Regions from separate parts of the Hymenobacter sp. APR13 genome, predicted to be linked through region 2. Evidence: riboswitches for the same ligand, from Rfam matches in the RefSeq annotation. Region 2 holds a riboswitch; each other region holds the start of a gene.
What was found. Region 2 has a riboswitch for S-adenosylmethionine ahead of N008_RS05635 (O-acetylhomoserine aminocarboxypropyltransferase/cysteine synthase family protein). Riboswitches for the same ligand answer to the same signal wherever they lie in the genome.
Positions count from the first base shown of each region.

Region 1: linked by a shared signal. The riboswitch ahead of N008_RS00250 (RimK family alpha-L-glutamate ligase) and the one ahead of N008_RS05635 (O-acetylhomoserine aminocarboxypropyltransferase/cysteine synthase family protein) in region 2 are both predicted to bind S-adenosylmethionine.
Region 3: linked by a shared signal. The riboswitch ahead of N008_RS15180 (phosphoadenylyl-sulfate reductase) and the one ahead of N008_RS05635 (O-acetylhomoserine aminocarboxypropyltransferase/cysteine synthase family protein) in region 2 are both predicted to bind S-adenosylmethionine.
Region 4: linked by a shared signal. The riboswitch ahead of metH (methionine synthase) and the one ahead of N008_RS05635 (O-acetylhomoserine aminocarboxypropyltransferase/cysteine synthase family protein) in region 2 are both predicted to bind S-adenosylmethionine.

Region 1 is NZ_CP006587.1:69,662-73,267, reverse strand. Features, by position in the region: gene N008_RS00260 (EcsC family protein) at 1-573, shown strand, start outside; gene N008_RS00255 (hypothetical protein) at 716-1,153, opposite strand; SAM riboswitch class I at 1,554-1,647, shown strand; gene N008_RS00250 (RimK family alpha-L-glutamate ligase) at 2,077-3,066, shown strand; gene N008_RS00245 (LLM class flavin-dependent oxidoreductase) at 3,214-3,606, shown strand, end outside.
Region 2 is NZ_CP006587.1:1,335,270-1,338,875, reverse strand. Features, by position in the region: gene N008_RS05635 (O-acetylhomoserine aminocarboxypropyltransferase/cysteine synthase family protein) at 83-1,465, opposite strand; SAM riboswitch class I at 1,851-1,964, opposite strand; gene N008_RS05630 (LysM peptidoglycan-binding domain-containing protein) at 2,383-2,661, opposite strand; gene N008_RS21355 (lipocalin family protein) at 2,896-3,312, shown strand; gene N008_RS05620 (erythromycin esterase family protein) at 3,543-3,606, shown strand, end outside.
Region 3 is NZ_CP006587.1:3,632,753-3,636,358, forward strand. Features, by position in the region: gene cysD (sulfate adenylyltransferase subunit CysD) at 1-908, opposite strand, end outside; gene N008_RS15180 (phosphoadenylyl-sulfate reductase) at 1,068-1,844, opposite strand; SAM riboswitch class I at 2,157-2,248, opposite strand; gene N008_RS15185 (SDR family oxidoreductase) at 2,675-3,493, shown strand; gene N008_RS15190 (MGH1-like glycoside hydrolase domain-containing protein) at 3,604-3,606, shown strand, end outside.
Region 4 is NZ_CP006587.1:2,130,442-2,134,047, reverse strand. Features, by position in the region: gene metH (methionine synthase) at 1-2,006, opposite strand, end outside; SAM riboswitch class I at 2,079-2,192, opposite strand; gene N008_RS21510 (PA14 domain-containing protein) at 2,351-3,472, shown strand.

The sequences.
Region 1 (3,606 bases), 1.3 Mb from region 2:
GTGCTGTTTGGATCCACGCACACCACGCAGAAGCCGGTTTCGGAAGGCACGCTACAGGAGCGGGAGGCGCGGGTGCGGGCCCGCATCCGGGCGTACCGCAACACGGCGGCCGTGGAAGGCGGCGTGACCGGGGCCGGCGGCTTCCTGCTGGGCCTGGCCGATTTTCCGCTGCTGCTGGGCATCAAGCTGAAGCTGCTGTTTGATATTGCCGCCCTCTACGGCCATGACGTGCGCAGCTTCCCGGAGCGGCTCTACCTGCTGCACATCTTCCAGCTGGCCTTCAGCAGCCAGCACACCCGCCGCGAAACCTACTGCCAGCTCGCCGCCTGGCCCGAAACGCAGCAAACCGTCACTGCCGAAACCTTCGACTGGCGCACGTTCCAGCAGGAGTACCGCGACTACATCGACTTGGCCAAGCTGGCCCAGCTGGTGCCCGTCATCGGGGCCGCCGTGGGGGCCGTGGCCAACTACCGCCTGCTGGCCCAGCTCGGCGACACGGCCATCATGTGCTACCGCCTGCGCTGGTTTGCCGAGCACGGCCGCATTGCCGGTGAGGCGGATTCCGCAAAGTAGGGTGTCATTCCGAGCAAAGCGAGGAATCTGGGTAACCACGCATGCTACAGCATCACCCAGATTCCTCGCTTCGCTCGGAATGACACAAAAAAACAGCCCTGACGTTACCGTCAGGGCTGGTTTTTTTTGGTGGCAGGAAAGCTTAGCCTTTGGCCTGCTTGGGGCCCTGGTGGGCTTTGCGCTTGGCCATGCGGTCAGACTGCAGCTGGGTGTACTTGGCGTACTGGTCGGCGCTCAGGATTTGCTTGAGCTGGGCGTCGTACTGGGCTTTTTTGCCCTTCATGGCCTCATGGTGCTGGCGCTTGGTAGCGGGCGTGGTGCCGACCTGGGCTTTGTAGGCCTGCATTTCCTTGGCGCGGCTCAGGTGCAGCTGGCGCACCTGCTCAGTCTGGGCGGCCGACAGGCCGAGCTGCTTGGTGAGGCTCTTGGCGGCGTGGTCGGCGCGCTGCTCGGGCGTTTTGGCGGCTTTGTCGCCTTTCATGCGGTGCTGGCCGTGAGGCGCTTTGGCGGGCAGCGTCTGGGCCGAAACGGCGGCGGCAGAAAACGAGAAAGCGGCGAGGATGACGAGGAACTTCTTCATGGCTATGATTGGAAAATTTATGACGGGTGAAAGAAGCCCGCTGCCGTCCGGACTGGCGGCCGGGCTTCTGCAAGGTCATTTGCAACTCCGGTGCCAGTTTTCGGTGCCAAGGCTAAAAACTGGCCTCTTGAAAAATTTAAATTTTTCGGTTAAACCTTCGTTTGCGGGCTCGGTCGCGGGTTTTTATCGGGGCTGACGCCTTGGAATCGGCCGGTTCCAGCACTGGCGGGCGAAGGCCGTGGCCCCGGCTTCGGGCTGGCGGAGGCGGGCAGCCAGGGGCGAGGAAAGAACCGCCAGTCGCAACAAAATGGGGCGGTTGGGGCTTTGTACAGTCCGGGTTGCGGGGGCAGCAATCCGGTTTTACCTTTGCCCTATCAATTCTTTCTAGCCCGAAGGATTGTTTTTATACAGAGGCGCTGAGAGACAGGCTCGATGAAGCGTCGGCAACCACCCGGAACCCTCCGGAACGGTGCCAATTCCTGACCATATAAAAACAAGTTGCCGTGGACGCTTCCAACAACCTCCTGCATTCAACCTCCGCTTTTTTGGCTCCGGCTGCCGCGTTGCGGCTGGCGGGCCGGGGCTGTTGTTGCTGTTGTTGTCGGGCGTAGCTAGCCCCTTCTCTGTTTTCGCGGGTATGCGCCCGCCGGCGCTGCACGTCGGCCGGCTGCTGCACTGAGCGGCTTCGCGCCCGCACCTCCTCTTTTTCTCGGATTGTCGCCCGATGGCCAGGCCGGGTGCAGGCTTTGCGCTCCGTTTGGCGGCCTGCGGTGGCTGCTGATTCGTTCGTTGCGCGGTTTGCGGGCGGTGTAATCGGCTAGGCCGGACTTCCGTTCCTGCGTTGTTTTTTCCCGGGAGCCGGTGGCGTTGCGCTTCTGCCGGCGCCGTTTCGTTTTTCATTTTCCGTCTTTTTGCTTCTGACTGTGTCATCCCTCCAAAAGCCCATAGGTATCTATTTCGAGCACCCCGAGTGGTTCAAGCCCCTGTTTGCGGAGCTGGACCGCCGCGGCCTGCCCTACGAGAAAATCGACGCCGCGCATCACCTGTTCAACCCCTCGGAAAGGGAAAGCCGCTACAGCCTCGTGGTGAACCGCATGAGCTCGTCGGCGTACCTGCGCGGGCATGGGCAGGGTATCTTCCACACGGCCGGCTACGCCACGCATCTGGAGCGCATCGGTACGCGCATCATCAACGGCTCGGCGGCCACGGCCATCGAGACCAACAAGGCACGGCAGCTGTCCTTGTTTGAGTCGCTGGGGCTAAAATATCCGGCTTCGCGGGTCATCAACCACGCCTCGCGGGCCGCGGATGCCGCGCGCGAGCTGCGCTTTCCGGTGGTGGTGAAGGTGAACATCGGCGGCAGCGGCGCGGGCATCATCCGCTTCGATACGCCGGAAGGCCTGCAAGCCGCCGTCGACAACAACCAGATTGACCTGGGCATCGACCAGACGGCGCTGGTGCAGGAGTACGTGACGCCCCGCGGCGGCCACATTCACCGCGTGGAAACGCTCAATGGCAAGTTTCTCTACGCCATGAAGGTGTACACCACCGGCGAGAGCTTCAACCTGTGCCCGGCCGAAATCTGCCAGATTCCGGAAGAGCAGTCGGCCGAGTTCTGCCTGACGGAAGCCCCGAAAAAGGGAATCCAGGTAGAGGCCTTCACGCCACCCGCCGAGGTGATTGAAGCCGTGGAGCGCATCGTGGCCGCCGCCAAAATCGACGTGGGCGGCATCGAATACTTGCTTGATGACCGCACCGGCGACGTGCTGTTCTACGACATCAACGCCCTGTCCAACTTCGTGGCCGACGCCGTGAACGTGGTCGGCTTCGACCCCTACGCCCGCTTCGTGGACTACCTGGAATCGCAGCTGCCGGTGACGGCGGTGGCTCAGGAGGGAGTGGCCACGGCATAGGCCGACGATTCATTCAAGCAAACAATCAGAACGTCATGCTGAGCTTGCCGAAGCATCTCGCGTGCTGACGCCGGATTACTATCACAACGTCAGCACGCGAGATGCTTCGGCAAGCTCAGCATGACGTTCTACTCAACTCAACGAACCATGAAATTTGGCTATTGGATGCCCGTTTTCGGGGGCTGGCTGCGCAACGTCGAGGACGAGCAGATGCCCACCGACTGGAGCTATGTGAAGCAGCTGGCGCAGCGCAGCGAGGCGTTGGGCTACGACCTCACGCTGATTGCGGAGCTGTACCTGAACGACATCAAAGGCACCGAGGCGCCTTCGCTGGAGGCCTGGAGCACGGCCGCCGCGCTGGCCGCTGTCACCGAGCAGCTGGAAATTATGGTGGCCGTGCGGCCCACCTTCCACAACCCCGCGCTGCTGGCCAAGCAGGCCGCCAACATCGATTTGATTGCGCCCGGGCGGTTGTCGCTGAACGTGGTATCGAGCTGGTGGAAGGATGAGGCCACCAAGTATGGCCTGCACTTCGAGCAG
Region 2 (3,606 bases):
CGACGTCCTGCCCGCGTGCCGCGAGGCTGGAGGCGGGGCGGGCTGCCCTCTCAAAACAGCCCGCCCATAACCCCACTCTCACTTACACCTCCAGCGGTGCGGCATGTTCGGGCTGCGGCTCGGGCAGCAGCGTAGTTTCTTTGGGGTCTGGCGTGGCGGCGTTGCGCACGGCGTCGAAGGCCTGCTGCAAGTCGGCCCGGATATCGTCGAAGTGCTCGATGCCCACCGACAGGCGTAGCAGCGTGGGCGTTACGCCGGCGGCGCGCTGCTCGGCGTCGGAAAGCTGCTGGTGCGTGGTGGCCGAGGGCTGGATGATGAGCGTTTTGGCGTCGCCGACGTTGGCCAAGTGGCTTACCAGCTTCAGGTTGTCGATGAACTGGGTGGCGGTTTCCTTGCTGCCTTTGATGGCGAAGGTGAGCACGCCGCCGTAGCCGCGCTTCAGGTATTTCTGGGCCAGTTGGTGGTAGGGGCTGCTCGGCAGACCGGGGTAGTTCACGGCTTCCACCTGCGGGTGCTGCTCCAGCCACGTAGCCACGCGCAGGGCGTTTTCCACGGTGCGCTCCACCCGCAGACTCAGCGTTTCGAGGCCCTGCAGCAGCAGGAAAGAGTTGAACGGACTCTGCGACGGACCAAAGTCGCGCAGGCCTTCCACCCGGGCCCGGATGATGAAAGCAATGTTGCCGAACGGCCCGTTTTTGCCGAATACGTCGTTGAACACCAGCCCGTGGTAGCCGTCGGACGGCTCGGTGAACTGCGGGAACTTGCCGTTGCCGAAGTCGTAGGTGCCGCCGTCCACAATCACGCCGCCCACGCTGGTGCCGTGGCCGCCAATCCACTTGGTAGCTGATTCCACCACGATGCTGGCGCCGTGCTCCAGCGGCCGGAACAGGTAACCGCCCGCCCCAAAGGTGTTGTCCACGATGAGCGGCAGGTCGTGCTTGCGGGCAATGGCGGCAATAGCCTCAAAATCGGGGATGCTGAAGCTGGGGTTGCCGATGGTTTCCAGGTAAATGGCCTTGGTGTTCTCGTCAATCAGGGCCTCAAACTTGGCGGGCTGGTCGCCGTCGGCGAAGCGCACCTCAATGCCCAGGCGCTTGAAGGCCACCTTGAACTGGTTGTAGGTGCCACCATACAGGTGCGTGGTGCTCACGAAGTTGTCGCCGGCCTGCAGGATGTTGTTGAGGGCAATGAATTGCGCCGCCTGCCCCGACGATACCGCCAAGGCCGCCACGCCGCCTTCCAAGGCCGCCACGCGCTGCTCGAACACGTCGGTGGTGGGGTTCATCAGGCGGGTGTAGATGTTGCCGAACTCCTTCAGCGCAAACAGGTTGGCGCCGTGCTCGGCGTTCTTGAACACGTAGCTGGTGGTCTGGTGAATGGGCACGGCGCGCGAACCGGTAACGGGGTCGGGCTGCTGGCCGGCGTGGAGCTGAAGGGTCTCGAAGTGGAGGTTCTGCGTGGACATGGCAGGGCTGATTTGGAAGGCGTTTGGTATGGGAAAGGGGAGCGTAGACCGCTGAAATGCCGCGCCGAAGCGTAGCAGAGTCCTCTGCCGAACCAGCCGAACCGCGCACGGAACCGGCTAGGCCAAAGCAAAGGAGGGAGCCGGGGGCCAGGGCAGGCCGGTACCGGTCAGGTGTGCAGGAGGGGGAGGGGGGGGCTGCGTAGCCGGATTCAGGCTAGCAACAGCAACAACACGCGCCGCAACAGCCGCGCATTCGCATTCGGCCGGCAACTAGGGCCGTAGCCGCAGAAACGCGCAAACCCCACGGCGAAGCAGCAGGCCCGAAGGCGGCCGAAGCGGTGGGGTATTGGGGGGCGAAAGCGAGGGTGTTTTCCATGGTACTCCGAGGTTATATGCCCCGCCGCCGGATGGCTGGTCGGGTAGGAATTGGCACCTTTCGCGCGGTCGAAGGTTGCCAGTGGGTCGGGGAGCCTATTCTCTCGCCACTTCTGTATAAATCCTATGAAAACTTCCCCGCCGCGAGCGGGGGAGTACCGGGTTGGTGTTGCAAAGGTATAGGCGTAGTTTTGATATCTGCAACAGCTGCCGGTTATTTTTTTTGGCGCAAGCAAAAGAACGCCGTTTGCGCGCTCCTGATGGCTGTATCTGTAGTGGAGGTTGTGTGTATGTATCTGATAATTTGATTTGTATGATTGATGGCTTATTCGGCTAATCGGAGTTGCCGGCTTCTGTAAGCGGCCGAAAAGGCCCCGGCTACTGCCGCTGCAGCGGTGGTGGTAGCTGAAAATGCCGCCGCTGGCCAGTCGGTTTTCGGGGGCGAAACCAGCCTGCCCAGCGGCCAAAGTGCCAGGGAAAGACACAAAAAAAGCCGCCCTTTGCAAGGCGGCTTTTAGTACATTTCCTGGAAAAGGAAACGGCTATTCTTTGGGCAGGGTCAGTACCTGGCCGATTTCGATTTTGTCGGGGTCGGCGCCGATGATGGCCTTGTTGGCTTCGTAGATCTGCTTCCATTTGGTGCCGTCGCCGTAGTGGTTGCGGGCAATTTTGGAGAGCGAGTCGCCGCTTACTACCGTGTAGGTTTCGCCGGCGGCGGCGTTGGCATTGCCGAAGAAGTCGGTGTCGCCGGTAGCAGCGGGCTTAACGGGTTCAACGGGTTTTTTTTCGCCTTCGTTCGAGAGAAAATCAAAGAGTCCCATAGTCGTGCGTTGGGTTGGAAGAGTGGGAAAAGAGCCGACTACCAGCTTCAGGGCCTGTCGTGTGGCTTCTTACGCCAAGATCCGCAATAAGTTATCAGGCCATATATATCAGCTGTAAACATCTTGCCGCAACCTCCCGTAAGAAGCGCAACACTGGGGTTGCCAGTGGTCGGCCGGCACCCTTCGGCTCAGGCAAAACACGCTTTTCATCTCTCAACCATTTCACGGAATTCCATGAAAACTCTCTCCCATCCGTTCCGCTACCTGGCCAGCCTCCTGATGCTTGTGTCGTTGTTTGCCGCCTCGTGTGGCAGCAAGGAAGGTAAAGTAGAAGGCGTAAACATGCTCTACGGCACGCAAAGCAAAGTCTGGAAAACAGATAAAGAACTGAGCGCCGCCGGCGACAAAGTAAAGCAGACCGATGCCCAGGAAGATGAGCGCATCACCTTCTTCGCCAACGGCCAGTACAACATGACCTCGCCCGCTGGTGCCGTAAACGGCAAATACACGTTCGACCAGCCCGGTAAAACCATCACCATGACCCCCGATGGCGCTGCCCAGAGCAACACGTTCAACGTGGTAACCCTCACCGACGACAAGCTGACGCTGAAAAGCGCCGCCGGTGCTGAGCTGCGCCTTGAGAAGGAGTAAGCTCCTGCAACCGGTTTGAAAAAGCCGTCTGAAAACACAAAAAGCCCTTCTGCCCCGTGCGGAAGGGCTTTTTGTGTTTTCAGGCCTTTCGAATGGCGCTGTTGCCGGTGCGCTAGACGTAGGTGTGGCCTCCTGCACCTTAGCAGTCAGGTGGCTGATAGTGGAGAGTATTAGGAATGGCTCATGTAGTTTGGCGGCAGAATTATTACTCCCTGAATTACTTGATTGCTATGCCTGTGAATTTCCGGTTGCTGGCCGCCTGCTGCCTGCTCACCGCCGCTACGGCTCCAGCCC
Region 3 (3,606 bases), 2.3 Mb from region 2:
GCTTCGGAGATGTTGTCGTCGAGGCGGGTGGCGCCCCGCTCGCTTACTTTGGCCAGCAGCAGGTCCTGGATGATGTCTTCCACGGTGCGGGCGTCGCTTTCCACGGCGGCGGTGCAGGTGGAGTCGCCCACGGTGCGGAAGCGCACCTGCCGGGTCACGATTTCGTCTTCGTCATCGAGCTGCAAATGCTCGGTGAGGCCCAGCAGCTGGCCCGAGGGCAGCACCACGCAGGTACGCTCGTGGCCGAAGTAGATGTCGGGCAGCGGAATGTTTTCGCGCTGGATGTAGCGCCACACGTCCAGCTCCGTCCAGTTGGAAATCGGGAACACGCGCACGTTTTCGCCCTTCTGGATGCGGCCGTTGTAGATGTTCCAGAGCTCGGGGCGCTGGCGCTTGGGGTCCCACTGGCCAAATTCGTCGCGCACCGAGAAGATGCGCTCCTTGGCCCGGGCCTTTTCCTCGTCGCGGCGGGCCCCGCCGATGCAGGCGTCGAACTCAAACTCCTCGATTACCTCCAGCAGCGTGTAGGTCTGCAGCGGGTTGCGGCTGGGGTACTTGCCGCCCGGCTCACGCAGGCGCTGCCGCTTAATCGTATCCTCCACCTTGCGCACCACCAGCTTTTCGCCCAGCTGGGCGGCTAGCTGGTCGCGGTAGGCCAGCACCTCGGGGAAGTTGTGGCCGGTATCCACGTGCACCAGCGGGAAGGGGAAGCGGCCGGGGCGGAAGGCTTTCTCGGCCAAACGCGTGAGTACAATGGAATCCTTGCCGCCCGAAAACAGCAGGGCCGGCCGCTCAAACTGCCCCGCCACCTCCCGCAGGATGTGGATGGCTTCGGCTTCCAGCCGGTCGAGGTAATCGAAAGTGGTACTCATATTTGTCTGGATTTCAGTTCTGTTGTTGTCCGTCATGCTGAGCGCAGCCGAAGCATCTCTACCGCTTCGTTGTGGCGGTTCATTAACCCAAGGTTTAAACCCTGGGCTATGGAGCGGTTGACGTTGGAATCAACTTGATTAGCCAGCGGTAGAAATGCTTCGACTTCGCTCAGCATGACGTTCTTTTTTGCCGTGCTATCTGGCCGGAACCGGCTCCACCACCGGGTCGGGGCCGTCGTGATGCGCGGTGGCGTGCAGGCCGCACTCCTTGGCCGAAAGGTCTTCCCACCACCAGCGGCCGGCCCGGAAATCCTCGCCGGGCTTGATGGCGCGGGTGCAGGGGGCGCAGCCGATGCTCACGAAGCCCTGCTGGTGCAGCGGGTTCACCGGAATGCCCTCTTGCTGCACAAAGGCCAGCGCCTGCTCCCAGGTCCAGTCGAAGAGCGGGTGGATTTTTACGAGTTGGTGCGCCGCGTCCCACTCCACGGGGTCCATCGTCTGCCGGTTCTGCGACTGTTCGGCCCGGATGCCGGTCACCCAGGCCCCGCGGCCGGCCAGGGCCCGGTTCAGGGGCTCCACCTTGCGGATGTGGCAGCACTCCTTGCGGTTGTCCACGCTCTCGTAGAAGGAGTTCGGGCCTTTCTGCAGGAGCAGGTTTTCCAGGTCCTCGCGCTGCGGGGCGTACACCGCAATGGGCTTCTGGTAGCGGATCAGCGTCTTATTCCAGGTAGAGTAGGTTTCCTGGAAGTTGCGGCCGGTATCGAGGGTGAACACCTCAATGGGCAAGTTGTGGGCGAAAATCAGGTGGCTGATGATCTGGTCTTCCAGCCCGAACGAGGTGGAAAAAACGGCCTGACCGGGGAAGGTGTCGGCCACCAGACGCAGGCGCTCCAGGGCGGAGGCGGCCACTATGAGAGGGCGCAGGCGGTCCAGCAAGGCGTGGGCGGCCGGCGCAGCATCAGCTGCAGGCATAGCAGAAAGAGGGGAGGAGGAAGCCGCCCGATTGGGTCGCGGCATTCCGGCCGGAAGATGGTTTCGGCGAAAACGGCCTACGCAGCGGCGCAGCGCAGTTTTCAGCGAAACAGAAACGGGTGTGCGGTTCCCCTGGCCGACGGCGCAAATGCGCGCGTCAGCTCAGAAATAGGCGGCGCACAAACCAGAAAAATGGGAGCGTGCCTAGCCCTGACAACAGCCCATGCTCAGCATACCACAACATCCATGCTGTACAGCACAGAGGGTAGCAGAAGCGGCGGCGGTGTTGAACAAGGATTTCACGGCTTGTTGTTTTTATATGGTCAGGACTTGGCACCGTTTCGGAAGGTCCGCTGGTTGCCGGCGTTTCGTCGAGCCTGTCTCTCCACGCCTCTGTATAAAAACAATCCTTTCGGGGGGTAAAGAATTGGTAGTACAAAGGTAGAAGCGGAAATTTTACACTTCCAAATTATATTTCATTTACAAGGGCGCAGAGCTAATCTTTGCAGAGGTTATTTTATGGTTAAACTATTAAATTATAGATTTTTATGTGCAAATGGTAGCCGGTTGCAGCAGCTTGGTCCCGACCTGCCAGAACGGCGCAGCTAGAACCGGTAGCACCGTGCCAGTGCCTTTCCGCCCTATAGCGACCCTAGCCGAAGCGCCACTCTGGCCGGGCCCAGGAGCCGGCTCAATCCGTCGGAAATCAGGCTGGGGTTTTCCTGCCGTCACGGCCCACTCGTAGGTGGGGGCCAACCTTGGTAGCGGAAACTTCATGTAACCTACAGCCGCGCAACGTAGTCTTACAGGAGACACCTTGCCTTTCAACTATGCCTGCACTTCCTTCTTCCAAGCGCCTCCAAAACCAAGTAGCCCTCGTCACGGGCGGTAGCTCCGGCATTGGGGCCGGGGTGGCCCGAGCCCTGGCCGCCGAGGGTGCCCGGGTGTTTGTCAATTACTCGCACAGCGCCGACGATGCGGCCGAAGTGGTGCGTGAAATAGAGCAGGCCGGCGGCCAGGCCACAGTGCTGCAGGCCGATGTGAGCAAGGAAGAAGACGTGCTGCGCATGTTCGACCAGATCCGCGAGCAGGCCGGCACGCTGCATATCCTCATCAACAACTCCGGCATCCAGGACGATGCCCCGCTGCTGAACATGACGCTGGAGCAGTGGCAGAAAGTTATTGGCGTGAACCTGACCGGGCAGTTTTTGTGCGCCCGCGAGGCCGCCCGCGAGTTTGTGCGGCGCGGCCCGCAGCCGGAGATTTCCAAAGCCACCGGCAAAATCATCTGTATGAGTTCGGTGCACGAGGTTATTCCCTGGGCTGGGCACGTCAACTACGCCACCAGCAAGGGCGGTATCATGCAGTTGATGAAGACGATGGCCCAGGAACTGGCCCCGCACCGCATCCGGGTGAACAGCATCGGCCCCGGAGCCATTGCCACGCCCATCAACCTCTCGGCCCGCGACACGCCGCAGGAGGAGAAAGACCTGCTTACGCTCATTCCCTACGGCCGCATCGGCGAGCCGGCCGACATCGGCAACGTGGCCGTGTGGCTGGCTTCCGACGAGTCGGATTACGTGACCGGCATCACGCTCTTCGCCGATGGCGGCATGACGCTCTACCCCGGTTTCGCCGACAACGGCTGAGCCACTGATACCAGAAAAACGCTGGCCCTGGCGCAGACAGGGGCCAGCCAGGAGCGCGTCAGCGGCGCCAGTGACAACCTAAGGCCTTAATCAACCAGCAATTTTATCCAATG
Region 4 (3,606 bases), 800 kb from region 2:
GCGTGTTGCAGGCGCTCCTTCACCGGCAGGCTGCGCCAGGCGTCGGCTACCACTTCCACTTTGTCTTTCTGCTTCACCGTGTCGGCGAAGTCCACGAGGCGTTCGGTGGCGTCGGGGCGGCGGTTGAGCAGCACGTCTTCCACCAGCTCCAGCAGGTCCTGCGGCACCTCGTCGTACACGGCCAACTGGCTGGGGTTCACGATGCCCATGTCCAGGCCGGCGCGGATGGCGTGGTAGAGGAAGGCCGAGTGCATGGCCTCGCGCACTACGTCGTTGCCGCGGAACGAGAAGCTGATGTTCGAAACACCGCCGCTGGTGAGGGCACCGGGCAAGTTCTGCTTGATCCAGCGGACCGCCTCGATGAAGTCCAGCGCGTAGTTGCGGTGCTCCTCCATGCCGGTGCCCACCGTCAGGATATTGGGGTCGAAAATGATGTCCTCGGCCGGGAAACCGACTTCGTTCACTAGGATGTCGTAGCTGCGCCGGCAGATTTCGATGCGCTTCTCGTAGTTGTCGGCCTGGCCGTTCTCGTCGAAGGCCATGACCACCACGGCCGCGCCGTACTGGCGCACGGTGCGGGCCCGTTGCCGGAACACCTCCTCACCTTCCTTCAGGGAAATGGAGTTGACGATGCTCTTGCCCTGCACGCACTTGAGGCCGGCTTCCAGCACGCTCCACTTCGAGGAGTCAATCATGACGGGCACCCGCGAAATGTCGGGCTCCGAGGCAATCAGGTTCAGGAACGTGGTCATGGCCTGCTCCGAGTCGAGCATACCCTCGTCCATGTTCACGTCGATAACCTGCGCGCCGCCTTCCACCTGGTCGCGGGCTACCTGCAGGGCTGCCTCGTAGTTGCCGGTGCGGATGAGGCGGGCGAAGGCGCGGCTGCCGGTCACGTTGCACCGCTCGCCTACGTTCACGAACAGGCTGTCGGGGTACACGCCAAACGGTTCCAGGCCGCTCAGACGGGTGGCTCTGGGCACTTCCGGTAAGAGGCGCGGCGCGTACTTTTCGGCCAGGCGGGCCAGCTCGCCGATGTGCTGGGGCGTGGTGCCGCAGCAGCCGCCCACCACCGTCACGAGGCCGTCGGCCAGGTAGCCCTCCACTACGCCCGCAAATTCCTGGGCCGACTCATCGTAGCCGCCAAAGGCGTTGGGCAAGCCGGCGTTGGGGTAGGCCGAAATGTGTACGTCGGCAATGCGGCTCAGCTCCTTGATGTATACTTTGAGCTGGTCGGCGCCGAGGGCGCAGTTCAACCCCACGCTCAGCAGCGGCAAATGGCGGATGGAGTTCCAGAACGCCTCCACCGTCTGCCCGCTCAGGGTGCGGCCCGAGGCATCGGTTATCGTACCCGAAATCATGACGGGCACCACTTTGCCGCCCTCGTCAAAGAACTTCTGCACCGCGAACAGGGCGGCCTTGGCGTTGAGCGTGTCGAAGATGGTTTCGATGAGCAGCGCGTCGGAGCCGCCGTCCACGAGGCCGCGCACCTGCTCCAGGTAGGCGGTGGCCAGCTCATCGAACGTCACGGCCCGGAAACCGGGGCGGTTCACGTCGGGCGAGAGGCTGGCGGTGCGGTTGGTGGGCCCCACGGCCCCCGCCACGAAGCGCGGCTTGTCGGGCGTGAGGGCCGTAAAGGCATCCGCCGACTCCCGCGCCAGCCGCGCCGACTCGTAGTTCAGCTCATATACAATGTGCTCCAGCGCGTAGTCGGCCTGGGCGATGGTGGTGCCGCTGAAGGTGTTGGTTTCCACCATGTCGGCCCCGGCGGCGAAGTACTCGTCGTGAATGCCCCGGATGATGTCGGGGCGGGTGAGGCTGAGCAGGTCGTTGTTGCCGCGCAGGGGCTTGGGGTGGTCGGCGAAGCGCGTGCCCCGGAAATCCTCCTCCGTGAGCGTGTGGCGCTGGATCATGGTGCCCATGGCGCCGTCGAGAATCAGCACGCGCTGACGCAGGATGTCGTGGAGGGGGGACGTAGTGGCGGGGGCAGGGAGGACGGTCGGCATATCGGCTCTTCTAAAGAAAATCAGCAGCAAAAAGTGCCTATCCAGAAAGAGCCGCGCGGGACGCGAATCCTGTTCTTATCTTCTTCCAGCGCCCGCAAAGGCCCTGAAAAGGGAATTAGCACCTTGTTTTATTTCAGGTTGCTAAGACGTCATCGGGCCCAATCCCTCGGTCTTTCTGGATAAGTAACGCAGCGAAGATACAACCGGAAACCCAGGAATTGCAACGGGCCGCGTTGGCAGTGCGGAGCGTTTGGTGAAATGGGCACAATGAGGCGTTGAATTCTTCGTTGAAATGAGAGGCGGTTTGCCTGGTTTGAGTCTTGCATATCACTTACTCTTTTATCATGCTACCACTATCCTACGCCGCCGGGGTTGCCGCCCTGCTCCTGGCTCCGCTCCTCAGCCCCGCTCAAACCCTGACGCCGCGCGGCCTGACGGGCACGTATTACCGGGGGCAGAATTTCGAGCGGGCCGTACTGACGCGCATTGACAACCAGCTGGATTTTGAGTGGCGCAAATTGCCGCCCGCCCCGGGCGTACCGGCCGAGCATTTCTCGGTGCGCTGGACGGGTTTTCTGGAAGCGCCCGTGACGGGCCAGTACGTGCTGCACCTGACCGTGGACGACGGCGTGCGGATGTGGCTGGACAACCAGCTGCTGTTCGACTCCTGGCGCGACCAGCACTTTACCAAGGGCCAAGCCCGCGTGCGGCTGGAGGCCGGGAAGCGCTACGCGCTGCGGGTGGAGTACTACCAGAACGCGCTGGACTCCCGGCTGCTGCTGGCCTGGCAGCGGCCCGACGCGTCGATAACGGATTTCTTCGGCGGGCAGTCCAACATTCAGCCCATTCCAATGAGCTACCTCTGGTCGGCGCGGCCAGTGCGGGTTAAGCTCGCTACCGCCGCCGACACGGCCGCTTTTATGGCCGCCCGGCGGGCCCGTATCACGTCTGTGCCCGCCAAAGCGGCTCTGGTCATCGGCTACCGCCCGCGCCCCGCGTCCGCCCCACTGCCCAAGCCCCGCCCCGCCGCCCCGGCGAAGCCGGCTCCCCGGTCCGTCGGGGTCGCCCGGCCGCTTCCGCCTAAAAACGACCCGCCGGCGCTGGCGGAGCTGGGCAACCTGGCCAGGGGCGCGGCCGTCACGCTGCCCAACCTGTACTTCGCCCAAAGCACAGCGGAGCTGCTGCCCTCCAGCCTTCCTACGCTCAACGAGCTGGCCCAGACGCTGCGCCGCCAGCCCGGCCTGCGCCTGGAAGTGGCCGGCCACACCGATAACGTGGGCGAGGCCCACCTGAACCTGCGCCTCTCCCAGCAGCGGGCCCGGGTGGTGCGCCGCTACCTGGTGCAGCAGGGCATCGACTCGGTGCGGCTGCTGGCGCGGGGCTACGGCGGCACGCGCCCCGTGGCCGACAACCGCGACCCGCAGCAGCGCCCCCGCAACCGCCGGGTGGAAGTGGTGGTGCAGTAGCCCGCAGTATGCTAACAATTTGATAACCTGACGACAACCCTCTTGTATACAAGGATGGCGGAACGTAGCGGGTGCTTTTTCGCTTGCGCTATGTGAGAGGCATGGCAGGGCTATCCGAAAGCCGTATCTTACGC